DNA from 4 places in the Ramlibacter sp. GS1-15 genome. Region 2 is predicted to be linked to each of the others. Evidence: predicted binding sites of a transcription regulator. Region 2 holds the regulator's gene; each other region holds the start of a gene.
What was found. The regulator sigma-54, encoded in region 2, starts transcription at its own class of promoters, with help from an activator protein. The targets are predictions, from matches to a motif close to TGGCANGNAANCTGCTTT.

Region 1: AC3EF3_RS19165 (pilin) is a predicted target of sigma-54. The motif match lies at 2,352-2,369, and genes of this name have one in related genera.
Region 3: glnA (type I glutamate--ammonia ligase) is a predicted target of sigma-54. The motif match lies at 2,106-2,123, and genes of this name have one in related genera.
Region 4: AC3EF3_RS19645 (ammonium transporter) is a predicted target of sigma-54. The motif match lies at 1,620-1,637, and genes of this name have one in related genera.

What each region holds. Positions count from the first base shown of each region.
Region 1 covers NZ_JBYNTU010000002.1:33,748-37,944, forward strand. Annotated here, with positions in the region: gene AC3EF3_RS19160 (PglL family O-oligosaccharyltransferase) at 15-1,706, opposite strand; gene AC3EF3_RS19165 (pilin) at 1,790-2,314, opposite strand; gene AC3EF3_RS19170 (GspE/PulE family protein) at 2,481-4,197, opposite strand, start outside.
Region 2 covers NZ_JBYNTU010000001.1:3,714,128-3,718,324, reverse strand. Annotated here, with positions in the region: gene lptA (lipopolysaccharide transport periplasmic protein LptA) at 82-693, shown strand; gene lptB (LPS export ABC transporter ATP-binding protein) at 693-1,481, shown strand; gene AC3EF3_RS18675 (RNA polymerase factor sigma-54) at 1,495-3,027, shown strand; gene AC3EF3_RS18670 (THUMP domain-containing class I SAM-dependent RNA methyltransferase) at 3,024-4,197, shown strand, end outside.
Region 3 covers NZ_JBYNTU010000001.1:2,556,352-2,560,548, reverse strand. Annotated here, with positions in the region: gene AC3EF3_RS12835 (16S rRNA pseudouridine(516) synthase) at 1-341, shown strand, start outside; gene AC3EF3_RS12830 (alpha/beta fold hydrolase) at 342-1,112, opposite strand; gene AC3EF3_RS12825 (competence/damage-inducible protein A) at 1,162-1,962, shown strand; gene glnA (type I glutamate--ammonia ligase) at 2,170-3,588, shown strand; gene AC3EF3_RS12815 (hypothetical protein) at 3,727-4,197, shown strand, end outside; gene glnL (nitrogen regulation protein NR(II)) at 4,157-4,197, shown strand, end outside.
Region 4 covers NZ_JBYNTU010000002.1:132,200-136,396, reverse strand. Annotated here, with positions in the region: gene AC3EF3_RS19650 (sigma-70 family RNA polymerase sigma factor) at 1-312, opposite strand, end outside; gene AC3EF3_RS19645 (ammonium transporter) at 346-1,548, opposite strand; yybP-ykoY riboswitch at 1,661-1,808, shown strand; gene AC3EF3_RS19640 (TMEM165/GDT1 family protein) at 1,854-2,408, shown strand; gene metX (homoserine O-succinyltransferase MetX) at 2,530-3,660, shown strand; gene metW (methionine biosynthesis protein MetW) at 3,657-4,197, shown strand, end outside.

The DNA.
Region 1 (4,197 bases), on a different contig from region 2:
CAAGCATGTCGTATTCATTTCGCGGCACCAGCACCATCGCCGTCATCCGGGCTGTTCATCGCCTGACGGGCAAGCTCGCAGCGCTTTTTGGAATGGAGCCGGCACAAGGTTTCGACGATTGCCTCGGCCCGGCTTTCATGGCCCTGCAGCAGCTCCGTCGTTGCCTCCTTGTACATGGCGGAGGGATTGCCGTAACGCCGCCAGACCCGATCGATGCGAGCGATGTCCTGCGGCGGCATTTCCTTGTTCGGCAATTGCGCGGCGGCCCATGCCTGCGTCTCGAGATTATCCAGGAGCAGCGCCTTCGGCACCGGAGTCGGCCTCAAGTCGCCGATGCGGGCCTCGCGAAACTGAATACGGCGCCATTCTTCCTCGAAAGAAAAATACTCGGTGGCCACCAGCGCCATCAGGGCAAGCACAGCACCGGCCGGCAACGCGACGAGCGGGCGCAACCACTTGCGCGGGGCCAGCGACGCATGCGGTTGCCTGAGCGCGTCCAACCCACCCATCACGAATCCGACGGGAAGGAGGAAGTACGCGAATTGCAGCGGGTATTCCACCAGGCTGTGACTGAGCACGGCGAACACCATGAGAAGCGCCGCCAGGGCCGTGCCGCTGGACACCGCGGCCGCCGTCCGCCTCACCCAGAGCAGCAACGCCACCCCGAAGGTCGCAGCCAGCGGTATGCCGCACCACAGCACCAGGTCCAGCATGAAGTTGTGCGCGCTCTCGAAGACAAGATGCTGGGGCGGGAAGTCAAGGGCCGTTGCGATCTGCGCATGCAGGCTCTGGCTCCAGCCATAGCCCAGCCAGGGCGACATCGCCGCGGCCTCGAGCATGGAGCGCCAATAGGCGATCCGGACATCCCCGCTGCCGACGCGCGCGAGCGTGGAGCCTGCATCCGCGCTGACGAGTAGTAGCCGGTTGATGGCCGGCCACAGCCATGAAAGAACGATGTACGAGCCCGCGAAGGCCGCAAGTGCAAGCGGGCGGGCTCTGAGGGCGATTCGCCGGGAGAAATACCAGATCAGGGGAACCAGCCAGATCAAGGCCAGCATGACCGACCGCGAGCCTGACATGACCAGACCGGAGATCAGCATGGCGGCTGCGGCGCAGGCCGTCACCGGCCCGATCGCCTTCGACTCAAACAGCAGCAACGTCGATGCCATTCCCATCAGCAGCAGCGTCGCCAGGTGATTGGGCTGCGCCAGATTGGCAAAGGGCCGGCCCCAAGGGGGCATATCCACTACCAGCACCGCCAGTCTTTGCATCGTGAGCCACTGGTGGGTCGCCATGGCCACGGACACCAGGCCTGCCACAAGGAGAGCCAGGCAAAGAGGCTTCATCGCCGTCAGAGGATCGCCCTGCTTCTGGTCGGCCACGAGCTGCGCCCCGGCGAGCGCGCACAGGGCAAAACCCGCCATATAGAGAAAACCCAGGTACGCGTCGGCCCCGAACGACAGCATTCCGGCAGCATGCTGCGCCAGCGGGACCGCAGCGAGCGCCAGCCCGCCCCAGAACGTGGCCGGCACCTGCCGGGCGCGAACGCTCGCCCAGAGGCAAACCGGTAAGAAGGCCAGCGCCGCCGCGAACTCCTGATAGAAGGCCACCCAGGGCGAGTAGTGGTTGGGCAGCAGGTAGGCGATGCCCAGCACAAGCCCCATCCACAACGTAAGCCAGTCTTTCAGGTCGGCCGATTTCATCATGCTGCGAACAAAATAAAAGAGGTGCGATCTCTCGCACCTCTTGCTGCTCGAACCAACCTCTTCAGGCTGGCGCTAGCAAGCCATTACTGACCGCGGCAGGAACCGGGCAGGTACTTGGTGGGCATGGTGGTGGTGCCGCCGCCGCAGATCCACTTGTAGATGTTCTTGCCGGCGTCGGTGGTCGCCATCGGGGCGATGGTGCCGCCGTTGTTCACGTAGGGGGCCAGTTCAACGATCTTACCGTCGGCACCCTTGTTGGCGAGATCCGCCGAGGAGCTCGACGTAACCTGGATGACGCCCGCATCGCTGACGTGGACAGAGGTCACGTACTTGGTCACGTTGGACGTGGTGGATCCCGTTCCGGCTGCGATGTTGGTATTCGACTCGCAACCCCACAAGTCAGCGGCAGGCAGGCTGGCAGAGGACGACTGCACGGTCTCGGTGACGCTGGTGCGGCACTGGGACGCAGCCAGAACGATCTCCGACACCTTGGCGCGGACGGTGTAGTCCGAATAGGCGGGCAGAGCCACGGCGGCCAGAATGCCGATGATCGCGACCACGATCATCAGTTCGATCAGGGTAAAACCCTTTTGCAGAGCACGCTTCATTGGAGTCCTCCAGAGGTTGTTGAAGAAGCGGCATGGATGTGCAAGTCGCGTGCCACGCGCCAAGCCTCACAAAATCGGCGTATTTGGAGGTGTGCACCGCAACAAACTATCAAAAAGGGCTCGCAAGGGCGGGTATCTTGGACATTTTTGTCAGCGACGCTATTCCTCACTTGATGCACACCGACCTGACCTGCTTCAGGTCCGTCAGGCCTGCCATGATCTTTTCCATGCCGTCCATCTTCAGCGTGCGCATGCCGCTCGCCACGGCCTGCACGAAGATCTCGGCGACGCGAGCGCGCTCCTGCACCAGCTTCTTGACGGGATCGTCGGCCACCAGCAGTTCATGCAGGCCGATGCGCCCCTTGTAGCCGCTCTTGCTGCACTTGTCGCAGCCGACCGGCTTGTAGAACTTCAGCCGCCCGTTCTCGCCGTAGGCCTTGACCCAGCTCTCGTACAGCTTCTTCGCCTCGCCGGCGTAATCGGCCTTCCACGCGGGCGTGTGCCGCAGGTCCTCCGCGTATTCGGCGATGAAGGTCTTGATCTCCTCCTGGTCGGGGGCGTAGGCCTCCTTGCAGTCGCACAGCTTCTTGGCCAGGCGCTGGGCGAGGATGCCGAGCAGCGCATCCGCGAAGTTGAACGGGTCCATGCCCATGTCCAGCAGTCGGATGATCGACTCGGGCGCCGAGTTCGTGTGCAGCGTCGAGAAAACGAGGTGACCGGTGAGCGACGCCTCCACGCCCATCGACACCGTCTCCTTGTCGCGCGACTCGCCCACCATGATGATGTCGGGGTCGGCGCGCAGGAAGGCGCGCATCACGAGGGCGAAATCGATGCCCGCCTTCTTGTTCACCTGGACTTGGCGCAGCCCCTTTTGCGTGATTTCGACCGGGTCCTCCGCCGTCCAGATCTTGGTGTCGGGCGTGTTGAGGAACTTCAGGATCGAGTGCAGCGTGGTCGTCTTGCCCGAGCCGGTGGGACCGCAGACGTAGAACAGGCCGTAGGGCTTGCTCACCGTCTTCTCGAGGCGCTCCTTGTTGACCGGCGTCAGACCCAGCTTCTCCAGCGGGATCGGCTCGCCGGCCGCGAGGATACGCATGACCACGTCCTCGACGCCGCCGGCCGACGGAATGGTCGCCACGCGCAGCTCGATGTCCAGCGGTCCGTACTTCTTGAACTTGATCTTGCCGTCCTGCGGCTTGCGCTTCTCGGAGATGTCCAGATCGCACATGATCTTCAGGCGCGTGACCATCGCCTGGCGGAAATGCGCGGGGACCTCGATGTACGGCTGCAGCGAGCCGTCCACGCGGAAGCGGATGCCGGTCTTGGCCTTGCCCGGCAACGGTTCGACGTGGATGTCCGATGCCTTCATGTTGTAGGCGTCGATGATCACCTTGTTGACGAACTTGACGAGTTCGTTGTCGGCGGCGGCGGAGACGACATCGCCTTCCTCGCCGCCTTCGTCGTCCATCGGCGCCGACATGTCGGCCAGCAGCTCCTCGACCGAGCCGCCCTGATCGGCGCCCCAGAGCTGCGCCAGCGTCTCCTCGAATTCCGTCTGCGTCGTGACGCGATAGGAAAATTTCGAATGGCGCGGGAACACCTGCGGCACGATGCGCGAGCCGCGTACCGCCTCCGGGTCCGTGCACATGATCACCAGCCCTTCGGGCGATTCCTCCAGCGGGATCCAGCCCTGCTCGGTGATGAAGTCGCGCTTGAGGGGGCCGTGCAGCGTCTCCAGGCGCAGACGGCCCGAGTTGAAGGGCTCGTAGGGGACACCGAAGTACTTCGCGAGCGACGGGCCGATCTGTGCGGGCCGGATCGAGAAGTCGGCCATCAGCACGTGTTCGACCTGCAATGCGTCCTCGCGCGCCTTGTGGATCGCC
Region 2 (4,197 bases):
TCCGTGCGGCGCGAGAAAAGCCGCATGGCGCGGGCGCGATGGCCCGGTCTCGCTACAATGCGCAGCAAGATTCGTGCCGATATGAAACATACCCTTGCCCCCCTCGGGCTCGCGCTCGTCCTCGCCTTTGCGGCCGCACCGGCCGGCGCCGAAAAGGCGGACCGCAACAAGCCCATGAACGTGGAGGCCGACGCGCTGCGCTACGACGACCTGAAGCAGACCAGCGTGTTCACCGGCAAGGTGGTCGTCACCAAGGGCAGCATCCTCATCCGTGGCGCCCGCATCGACGTGCGTCAGGACCCGGAGGGCTACCAGTACGGCGTCGTCACCGCCGAACCGGGCAAGCTCGCGTTCTACCGGCAAAAGCGCGACGGGGTCGACGAGTTCATCGAAGGCGAGGGCGAGACCATCGAATACGACGGCAAGGCCGACCGCGTGAAGTTCATCAAGCGCGCCGAGATGCGCCGCATCCGCGGCGGTGCGCTGGCCGACGAGGTGGTCGGCAGCCTGATCGTCTACGACAACAGCACCGACGTGTACACCGTGGACGGCGGGCCGGCGAGCCCGGCCACAGGCGGTCGCGTGCGCGCGGTGCTCACGCCGAAGCCGGGCGCCTCGGCGCCCGTCGTCGCGCCCAACGGCCCCGCCGCCAACCTGCGCCCGAGCACCACGCTGAACGGGGGCAGGAAGTGATCGAGGAGACCGCGATCGCCGGGCGTCGCGCCGCACCCGCGGCCGGCATCAGCCGCCTGTCGGCGCGGCACCTGCAGAAAAGCTACGGCAGCCGCAAGGTGGTCAAGGATGTCTCGCTCGAAGTCGACAAGGGCGAAGTCGTGGGCCTTCTCGGGCCCAACGGCGCGGGCAAGACCACATCCTTCTACATGATCGTGGGGCTGGTGCGCGCCGACGCGGGCGAGATCTCGATCGACGATCGCCCGGTCGAGCACATGCCGATCCACCGCCGCTCGCGGCTGGGCCTCTCGTACCTGCCGCAGGAAGCCTCGATCTTCCGCAAGCTCAATGTCGAGGAGAACGTGCGCGCGGTGCTCGAACTGCAGCGCGACGAGAGCGGCCAGCCGCTCACGAACGCCGAGATCGACAAGCGCCTCACGGCGCTGCTGCAGGACCTGCGCGTGGACCATCTGCGCGATTCGCCGGCGCTGGCCCTGTCGGGCGGCGAGCGGCGGCGCGTGGAGATCGCGCGGGCGCTGGCGACCCAGCCGCGCTTCATCCTGCTGGACGAGCCGTTCGCCGGCATCGACCCGATCGCCGTGATCGAGATCCAGCGCATCATCGGCTTCCTCAAGTCGCGCGGCATCGGCGTGTTGATCACCGACCACAACGTGCGCGAGACGCTGGGCATCTGCGACCACGCCTACATCATCAGCGATGGCGCCGTGCTCGCGCAGGGCACGCCCTCCGAGATCGTGAACAACGCCGACGTGCGGCGCGTCTATCTCGGCGAGCACTTCCGAATGTGACCGGGTCCTCCGTATGAAGCAGGGCCTGTCGCTTCGCGTCTCGCAGCATCTGGCGTTGACGCCGCAGCTGCAGCAGTCGATCCGGCTGCTCCAGCTCTCCACGATGGAGCTCGCGCAGGAAGTCGAGCAGATGCTCGACGACAACCCCTTCCTCGAGCTGAACGCCGAGGAGGCGCGCGAGGACTTCGGGGCCGGCGCGGTGGACACGCCGGCCGAATCCGACGACACCGACACGAGCTCCTTTTCGTCCGGCTCGGACGACGCGGGCGAAGCGGAGGCGCCGACCATCGAGTCCGAAGCCGAGAGCTGGGACGGCGACGGCAGCACGGAAGTCGTGCCCGACGACGCCGAGTGGGGCGTGGACGCCGCGCCGCGCAAGAACAACGCCGAGCCCGACGAGGACGTGGACGCGACCGAGCTCGCGCGCGGGCAGGATTCGCTGCAGTCCCACCTGCACCGCCAGGCACTGTCGCTGCGCCTGTGCGAGGAGGACCGCTTCGCGCTGCGCTTCCTGATCGAGTCGCTCAACGACGACGGCTACCTCGACGAGCCGCTGGAGTCCCTCGCCGCGTCGCTCGCGCCGGATGACGAGGAGCAGCGCGAGGAACTCGTGCACCGCTTCACCGTGGCGCTGCGCCTGTTGCACCACCTCGAGCCGGCGGGCGTCGGCGCCCGCTCGCTCGCCGAATGCCTCACGCTGCAGCTCAAGGCCATGCAGGCCGCGGGTGACGCCCCGCCGGCGACCCTGGCCGCATTGCGGATCTGCGAGCAGCCGATGGACCTGCTCGCGCGCCGCGACATCAAGCGGCTCGTGCAGCTCACGGGCGAAGGCGACCCGCAGGTTCGTGCCGCCATCGGGCTGATCACGCGGCTGGAGCCCAAGCCCGGGCGCAGGTTCGTGGACGTCGAACGCAACGTCGTCATCCCCGACGTGCTGGTCACGCGCGCCGGGCGGGGCACCAACCTGAAGTTCCGCGTGCAGCTCAATCCCGACGTGATGCCGCGCCTGCGCGTGCACGACATCTACGCCGGCGCGCTCAAGTCGCACAAGGGCGAGGGCCACCAGGCGCTGCAGCAGCGATTGCAGGAGGCGCGCTGGTTCATCAAGAACATCCAGCAGCGCTTCGACACGATCCTGCGGGTGTCGAACGCGATCGTCGAACGCCAGAAGAACTTCTTCGTGCACGGCGAGCTGGCGATGCGCCCGCTGGTGCTGCGCGAGATCGCCGACGAGCTCGGCCTGCACGAATCGACCATCAGCCGGGTGACGACGGCCAAGTACATGGCCACGCCGTACGGCACGTTCGAGCTGAAGTACTTCTTTGGCTCCGCGCTGGGCACCGAAACCGGCGGCAATGCCTCGAGCACCGCGGTGCGCGCATTGATCAAGCAGTTCGTCGCCAGCGAGAACACGAAAAGGCCCCTGTCGGACAGCCAGATCTCCGAGATGCTCAAGGAGCAGGGTATCGAGTGCGCGCGCCGCACCGTGGCCAAATACCGCGAGGCGCTGCGGATCGCGCCCGCCAACCTGCGCAAGGCCCTGTGAGTTCGCTGAAACTGTTCCTGCCGTGCGCCGCGGGCGTCGAGGGTTTTCTCGCCGACGAGGTGCATCGCCTGACGCAGCTGGCGGGCGACGACCTGCTCACCGGCCGCGGCGGCGTCGTGCTGCGCGCGTCATGGCGCGACGCGATGCGCCTGAACCTGCACAGCCGGCTCGCACAGCGCGTGCTGGTGCAGCTGGCGCACGCGCCGTACCGCAACGAAGGTGACCTCTACGCCATGGCGAGCGCGGTCGCCTGGGAAGACTGGTTCACGGACCGGCAAAGCTTCAAGGTCGAGATCACTGCGCAGCACAGCCCGCTCAAGAGCCTCAACTTCGCGGCGCTGAAGGTCAAGGACGCCATCGCGGACCGCTTCCGCGACAAGGCCGGCGCCCGGCCGGACGTGGACACGCAGCGGCCGGACGTGCGCATCTACGCGCACCTCACCAGCGACCAGGCGACGCTGTACATCGACACCTCGGGCGAGCCGCTCTTCAAGCGTGGCTGGCGCGAGGACAAGGGCGAGGCGCCACTGAAGGAAACGCTCGCCGCCGCCATGATCGCCGCCAGCGGCTGGCAGGCCGAGGTGCCGCTGTACGACCCGTGCTGCGGCAGCGGCACGATCGCGATCGAGGCCGCGCAGCTCGCGTGCCGCATCGCGCCCGGCAGCCTGCGGCGCTTCGCCTTCGAGAAGCTCCTGCCTTTCGAGGCCGGGCCGTGGCAGCAGTTGCGCGAGGAGGCGAGGGCACAGCAGCGCGCGCCCGCGGCGTTGGTGTTCGGCAGCGACGTCGCGTTCCGCATGGTCGACTTCGCGCGACGCAACGCCGAGCGCGCGGGTGTCGCCGAAGCCGTGCAGCTGCGCGGCGGCGATGCCTTGCAGCGCATGCCGCCGGCCGATACACCGGGCGTGATGCTGGTCAACCCGCCCTACGGCGAGCGCATCGAGACGGCCGGCGTCGCGGGACGCACGCAAGGCGGGCGCGAGCGCGCGCAGGCAGGCGAGGGTGCCGATTTCTTCGCGCGGCTCGCCGCCCACTGGAAGGCCCATTACGCCGGGTGGACCGCCTGGGTGCTCACGCCCGACATGAAGCTGCCTTCACGCATGCGCCTGAAGGAATCGCGGCGCGTGCCGATGTGGAACGGCCCCATCGAATGCCGGCTGTTCCGCTTCGACA
Region 3 (4,197 bases), 1.2 Mb from region 2:
TGAGTTCGCCCAAGCATCACGTGCCCAAGGTCTACGACGTTGGCGCGAAGCATCCGGTGGATGCCAGGCAGGTGGCGCGGCTGATCGAAGGCGTGGTGCTCGACGACGATCCGAAGCCCGTGCGTGCCGCCGCCTGCGAGATCACCGGCGAGCGCGAACTGCGCCTGACGATCACCGAAGGCAAGTACCACCAGGTCAAGCGCATGGTCGCGGCCGCAGGCAACCGCGTCGAGCGCTTGCACCGGTCCCGCATCGCGGAGTTGTCCCTGCCGCCGGACCTCGCGCCGGGGCAGTGGCGGTGGCTGACCGGCGGCGACCTCGCGGCGCTGCGCGCCCGCTGATCAGCCGATCTTCTGCAGGAAGCGCGCGACGAGCTGCAGCGCCGCTTCGGGCTGGTCCTTGTGCGGCGAATGGCCGCAACGGGGCAGCACCTCGCGTGTGATCGGGCCGGCCGGATGGATCTCCTCGATCTGCCGCAGCGTGCCGTAAGGATCGTCCTCGCCCTGGACCGCGAGCACCGGCGCGTGGATGCGTCGGCATTCCGCGCGGATGTCGAAGTCGCGGAAGGCGGGAGCCAGCCAGATGTCGTTCCATTGCCAGAACGCGGTGTCCACGTCGTCGTGGTAGCGCGCGAGCCGCGACCGCAGGTCCGCCTTTTCGTAGGCGTCGCGGGCCTGTTCGATGGAGCGAACGGAGACATCCTCCACGATGACGTGCGGCGCCATCACGATGCAGGCGCGCACGGGGAAATGCGCGGCGTGGACCAGCGAGATCGTCCCGCCGTCCGAATGCCCGAGCAGCACCGGCGCCTCGGCGCCCAGTTTCGCGAGCAGTTCCGGGAGCACGTCCAGAGCTTCGCGATGCATGTAGTCGGGGCCCAGGCGTCCGGCGCCCCGCACATCGGGAATCGATTGCGACTTGCCGTAGCCGCGCCGCGAATACACGAAGCCGGCGCGGCCCGTGGCTTCGCAGACTTGGCGCGGCCAGTCGCGCCACATCGCCACGGACCCCAGGCCCTCGTGGAGAAACACGATGGGCGCGAGCTGTGTCCCCTCGGACCCGGGAAGCCGCTCCAGCTCGAGCGCAGTACCGTTGACCTGGATCGTTTCCATGAGCCACGATGTTAGTAGCTCGCGAAAAGGGACGCGTTAGCATCCGGGAATGGCACAAGCATTCGGGCTCGTCATCGTCGGCGACGAGATCCTCTCCGGCAAGCGCGCCGACAAGCACATGCCCAAGGTCATCGAATTGCTCGCCGCGCGTGGCTTGCAACTGGCCTGGGCCGAGTACGTGGGCGACCAGCCCGAGCGCATCGTCGCGACGCTCAAGCGCGCTTTCGACTCGGGCGACGTGGTGTTCTCCTGCGGCGGCATCGGCGCCACGCCCGACGACCATACCCGCCAGTGCGCGGCCCAGGCGCTCGGGGTGGAACTGGTGCTGCATCCGCAGGCGGAAGCACTGATCCGCGAGCGCATGCAGGACGTCGCGCGCGAGCAGGGCATCCCTTACGAGCCCGACCGGCCCGACAACGTCCACCGCCTGAACATGGGCGTGTTCCCCAGGGGTGCCAGCATCATCCCGAACCCGTACAACAAGATCCCCGGCTTCACGGTGGGCCGGGTGCATTTCGTGCCTGGGTTCCCGGTGATGGCGTGGCCGATGATCGAGTGGGTGCTGGAGGAAAACTACCGGTCCCTGTTCAACCAGACACCTCAGGTCGAGAAGTCGGTGATCGTGTTCGGCTCGATGGAAGCAGCGCTCACGCCGTTGATGGAGGCCATCGAGCGCGATCACCCGGCCGTGAAGGTCTTCAGCCTGCCCAGTGTCGACCATCCGCGGTGGGGCCGGCACATCGATCTGGGCGTGAAGGGCGAGCCTGCCGCCGTCGATGCTGCCTTTGCGCAGCTCATCGCCGGGCTGACGGCCCTGGGCGTGAAACTTGGCCCCGAATTGGTGCGATAAGCTCATTGCACCAAAATCGGGAACGACCCGCCGTCCCCATTCTGGGGCGCTCAGCCGTGCAAAACGCAAGGCTTCTGTAGGGAAAAGCATGCAGGATCGCGGACAATCGCGCAGCTCTGCGGGGCGTGCCATGCACCAGCTTTTGGCATAGAACCTGCATCCTCAGCGGCACCCATTTCAATCAACCATCGATACCAGGAGAACCTGATGGCAGCCAAGAACGTCGCCGACGTCATGAAGATGGTGAAGGAGAACGAGGTCAAGTTCGTCGACTTCCGCTTCACCGACACCCGCGGCAAGGAACAACACGTGACCGTGCCGATCTCGGCTTTCGACGAAGACAAGTTCACTTCGGGTCACGCCTTCGACGGCTCGTCGATCGCCGGCTGGAAGGGCATCGAAGCGTCGGACATGCTGCTGATGCCGGATCCGGCCACTGCCAACGTCGACCCGTTCTTCGAAGAAACGACGCTCTTCCTCACCTGCGACGTGCTGGAGCCGGGCGATGGCAAGGCCTATGACCGCGACCCGCGCTCGATCGCCAAGCGCGCCGAGGCGTACCTGAAGGCCTCCGGCCTGGGCGACACCGCCTTCTTCGGTCCCGAGCCCGAATTCTTCATCTTCGACGACGTGCGCTGGGGCGCGGACCAGTCCGGCTCGTTCGTGCACATCGACGAGTACGAAGCTCCGTGGAACACCGGCAAGGTGATCGAGGGCGGCAACAAGGGCCACCGTCCGACCACCAAGGGCGGCTACTTCCCCGTGCCGCCGGTCGACAGCATGCAGGACCTGCGTGCCGAGATGTCGCTGATCCTCGAGTCGCTGGGCATCCCGGTCGAAGTGTTCCACCACGAAGTGGCGGGCGCCGGCCAGAACGAGATCGGCACCAAGTTCTCGACGCTCGTGCAGCGTGCCGACTGGACGATCTGGCTGAAGTACGTCGTCCACAACGTCGCGAACGCCTACGGCAAGACGGCCACGTTCATGCCGAAGCCCGTCGTCGGCGACAACGGCTCGGGCATGCACGTGCACCAGTCCGTGTGGAAGGACGGCAAGAACCTGTTCGCCGGCGACGGCTATGCGGGCCTGTCGGACTTCGCGCTGTACTACATCGGCGGCATCATCAAGCACGCCCGTGCGCTGAACGCGATCACGAACCCCGGCACCAACAGCTACAAGCGCCTGGTCCCCGGCTTCGAGGCGCCCGTGAAGCTCGCGTACTCCGCGCGCAACCGCTCGGCCTCCGTGCGCATTCCGTACGTGGCGAACCCGAAGGGCCGCCGCATCGAAGTGCGCTTCCCCGATCCGACCTGCAACCCGTACCTCGGCTTCGCCGCGATGCTGATGGCGGGCCTCGACGGCGTGGAGAACAAGATCCATCCGGGCGAAGCCGCCACGAAGGACCTGTACCACCTGCCGCCGGAAGAGGACGCGAAGATCCCGACCGTGTGCCACAGCCTCGACCAGGCTCTCGACTACCTGGACAAGGGCCGCTCGTTCCTCACCAAGGGCGGCGTGTTCACGGACACCATGATCGACGCGTACATCGAGCTGAAGATGCAGGAGGTCACCCGCTTCCGCATGACGACGCACCCGATCGAGTTCGACATGTACTACTCGCTGTAAGGACATACAGCTTGTTGTGTAAAAGGACCGCTCCGGCGGTCCTTTCTCGTTTTGAATCAATGGGTTGTTTGGCTTTTTTGATGAGTTGCGTGATACTGGAAGTTCCCCTCGCGCATTCCGTTGCGAAAGGAACGAGCCATGAAGTACGCCTACCTCACCCTGGTGGCGGTGGCTGCGATGGCAGCCACGGCCCAGGCGCAGACGAAGATTTACCGCTGCGGCAATTCCTATACGAACAGCGCGTCCGAAGCGCAGGCCAAGGGCTGCAAGCTCATGGACGGCGGCAATGTCACCGTCGTGGAAGGCACGCGCGTGAACAGCGCGCAGGTGAAGGTGGCCACGGCGCCATCGTCCGTGACGTCGCAACGCATCAGTGCCGACGAGCAGAAGGCGCGCGACAGCGACGCGCGGGCCATCCTCGAAGCCGAGCTGAAGAAGGCCGAGGCGCGTCACGAGGAACTGGTCAAGGAATACAACAGTGGCGAGCCGGACAAGGTCGGGCCCGAGCACAAGAACTACCAGAAGTACCTGGACCGCGTCGCGGAACTCAAGGCAAGCATCGCGCGCAATGAAGAAGACATTGCCGGCATCAAGCGGGAGCTGGCGCGC
Region 4 (4,197 bases), on a different contig from region 2:
TTCGTGCATGAAATGCCCGTCGGCCTTGAAGGCCAACGCCTCGAGTTCGTCACCGCCGTCGTCGTCGGTCACCCATGCCACCTCGCGCTGGCGCTGGCGCAGGATGTCGATCACCTTGTGCTTGAGGATGCCCACCAGCCAGGTCTTGAGCTGGCTGCGGTTGCCGAACGACTGCGGCTTGGACAGGGCCGCGAGCAGCGTCTCCGAAACGGCGTCCTCGGCCCACGCGTCGTTGCGCAATTGCAGGCGTGCGAACCGCAGCAGGTAGCCGCGGTGTTCCGCCAGCAGGTTCTCGATAGGCCCCGTGCTCATCCGGATCGGATGATCGCACAGGGCCGGCGCGCATCACCAGGTGGCTTCACGCTCGGGGGTCGAGCCGATCTTGTGGATCGCGAGGTCCGCGCCCTCGTACTCCTCCTCGGCCGACAGGCGCAGGCCGGCGAGCGCCTTGATCGCGCCATAGACGACGAAGCCGGCCGCGAGCGCCCACAGGATGCCCAGCAGCGTGCCGATCGCCTGCGCGGCGAGGCTCACGCCGCCGAGGCCGCCCAGCGCCTTCGCGCCGAAGATGCCCGCGGCGATGCCGCCCCAGGCGCCGCACAAGCCGTGCAAGGGCCACACGCCCAGCACGTCGTCGATCTTCCACTTGTTCTGCGTGAGCGTGAACATCGCCACGAAGATCGCGCCGGCGGTCGCGCCGACCACCAGCGCACCCAGCGGATGCATCAGGTCCGAGCCGGCGCACACGGCCACCAGTCCCGCGAGCGGGCCGTTGTGCACGAAGCCGGGGTCGTTGCGGCCCAGGGCCAGCGCGGCCAGCGTGCCGCCGACCATGGCCATCAGCGAATTCACGGCGACGAGGCCCGACATCTTGTCCAGCGTCTGCGCGCTCATCACGTTGAAGCCGAACCAGCCGACGGTGAGGATCCACGCGCCGAGCGCAAGGAACGGGATGTTGGACGGCGGGTGCGCCGAGATCGCGCCGTCCTTGCGGTAGCGGTTGCTGCGCGCGCCCAGCAGGATCACCGCCGGCAGCGCGATCCAGCCGCCCATCGCGTGGACGACGACCGAGCCGGCGAAGTCGTGGAACTCCTGGCCGGTCAGCGTTTTCAGCCAGTCCTGCAGGCCGAAGGCGTGGTTCCAGGCGACGCTTTCGAACAGCGGGTAGACCACGCCGACCAGCACCGCCGTCGCCATCAGCTGCGGGCCGAAGCGCGCGCGCTCGGCGATGCCGCCGGAAATGATCGCGGGAATCGCGGCGGCGAACGTGAGCAGGAAAAAGAACTTCACGAGCTCGTAGCCGTTCTTCGCGGCGAGCTGCTCGGCGCCCACGAAGAACGAGGTGCCGTAGGCGATGCCGTAGCCGAGGACGAAATAGACGACGGTGGAGACCGAGAAATCCGCGAGGATCTTCACCAGCGCGTTGACCTGGTTCTTCTTGCGCACGGTACCGAGTTCGAGAAACGCGAATCCGGCGTGCATGGCCAGGACCATGATGCCGCCGAGCAGGATGAACAAGGCGTCGGCGCCCTGTTTGAGTGCTTCCATGACTTGATTTGGGGAATGAAGTGTCTGTTATTGGTGCGCCGATGCTCATTGGGGCATCGGCGCACCATCTCGAAGCAACAACTGCGCCAGAAGCGTGCGGACGTGGGCCCGGCTAGAATGCGGGCCTGTCATCGGGGAGTAGCCTCCCTTCGAGCTTCGAGAGGGGCTTGCGTCAACAGACTTGGGCTTTGCAGCCCATGGCGCAGGCGGCCAGCAGCTTGGCGAGACCGTTGAGTGCGTGGCCCGATGCCGGCGGGCTCGCGCAGTCAATGCGTGCTCGAACCGCCGGCTGGACCTTGTTCTCCATGGAAGCTTTCCTCGTCTCCACCGGCATCGTCGCCCTCGCCGAAATGGGCGACAAGACGCAACTGCTCTCGCTCGTGCTCGCTGCGCGCTTTCGCAGGCCGTGGCCGATCATCGCCGGCATCTTCGTCGCCACCATCGTCAATCACGCGCTCGCCGGCGCCGCCGGCGCGTGGCTCACCACCTTGCTCGGGCCGCAGGTGCTGCGCTGGGTACTGGCGGTGTCCTTCTTCGCGATGGCGGCCTGGATCCTCGTGCCGGACAAGCTCGATGACGAGGACGCGAAGGCGCCGCGTTTCGGCGTGTTCGGCACCACCGTGCTCGCCTTCTTCCTGGCCGAGATGGGCGACAAGACGCAGGTCGCCACGGTGATGCTGGCCGCGCGCTTTCCGCAGTGGTGGGCGGTGGTGGCCGGCACCACGCTGGGCATGATGATCGCCAACGTGCCCGCCGTGTGGTTCGGCGAACGCGTGACGCGCATCGTGCCGATCCGGACCGTGCACGTGGTCGCCGCGGTGATCTTCGCGGGGCTGGGCGTCGCGGCGCTGCTGGTGTGAGGCTCGCGCTATACTTCCTCCAGCGCCGATTTGCTTCCGCTTGCGGGCGCTTTAACAAATACAGCTAAAGACGAAGCGCTGTGACCCGGCCTCGTTTTAGCGATGCCGGGTTTTTCATTTCATGCCGCTGATTGCCCATCCGCAGTCGATGACCTTCGAGACGCCGCTGGCCCTGCAAAGCGGCGCGGCCATCCGCAGCTATTCGCTCGCGTACGAGACCTACGGCAGCCTGAATGCCGACAAGAGCAACGCGGTGCTGATCTGCCACGCGCTCAACGCCTCGCACCACGTCGCGGGCGTCTACGCCGACCAGTCGGACAACGTCGGCTGGTGGGACTCGATGATCGGCCCCGGCAAAGCTGTGGACACCGACCGCTTCTTCGTCATCGGCGTGAACAACCTGGGCTCCTGCTTCGGCTCGACCGGGCCGATGCACACGAGCCCGGACAGCGGCAAGGTGTACGGCGCCGACTTCCCGGTCGTCACCGTGGAAGACTGGGTGAACGCGCAGGCGCGCCTGCTCGAGGCCCTAGGCATCCGCCAGCTCGCGGCCGTCATGGGCGGCAGCCTCGGCGGCATGCAGGCCCTGTCGTGGACGCTGCAATATCCCGAGCGCGTGCGCCACGCCATCGTCGTCGCGAGCGCGCCCAACCTCAACGCCGAAAACATCGCGTTCAACGAGGTCGCGCGCCGCGCGATCGTGACCGACCCCGATTTCCACGGCGGCCACTTCTACGAGCACAACGTGATCCCCAAGCGCGGCCTGCGCATCGCGCGGATGATCGGCCACATCACGTACCTGAGCGACGACGTGATGAACGAGAAGTTCGGGCGGCAGCTGCGCGACGGGATCGACCTGAAGTACAGCACGCAGGACATCGAGTTCCAGATCGAGAGCTACCTGCGCTACCAGGGCGACAAGTTCAGCGAGTACTTCGACGCCAACACCTACCTCCTCATCACCCGCGCGCTCGACTACTTCGACCCGGCGCGCGCGCACAGCGGCAACCTCGCGAAGGCCCTGGCGGTGGCACGCGCGAAGTTCCTGCTGGTGAGCTTCAAGACCGACTGGCGCTTTTCACCTGCGCGCAGCCGCGAGATGGTGAAGGCGCTGCTGGAGAACCGGCGCGACGTGAGCTACGCCGAGATCGACGCGCCGCACGGCCATGACGCCTTCCTGCTGGAGGATCCCCGCTACCTGGGCGTCGTGCGCGCGTACTTCGACGGCATCGGCAAGGAGTTCGCGCGATGAGCGACCGCACGACCATGGAGGTGATCGCGCGCCTGGTGCCGCCCGGCTCGCGCGTGCTGGACCTGGGCTGCGGCGACGGCGCCCTCCTCGACCTGTTGCAGCGCGAGCGCGGCTGCAGCGGCTACGGCGTCGAGATCGCCGACGACAACCTGCTGGCCTGCGCCAGGCGCGGCGTCAACGTCATCCAGTTGAACCTCGACGAGGGCCTGTCGATGTTCGGCGACGGCTCGTTCGACGTGGTGCTGCAGGTCGACACGCTGCAGCACCTGCGCAACGCGGAGACCATGCTGGTGGAGACGGCGCGCGTCGGCCGCATCGGCATCGTCGCCTTCCCGAATTTCGCGCACTGGCCCAACCGCCTGGCGATCGCGCGCGGCCGCATGCCGGTGACCAAGCGCCTGCCCTACCAGTGGTACGACACGCCCAACATCCGCGTCGGCACGTACAAGGATTTCGAGGTGCTGGCCACCAAGAACAGGCTGTCCATCCTCGACGCCTTCGGCCTGCAGGACGGGCGCGAGGTGCGCGTGCTGCCGA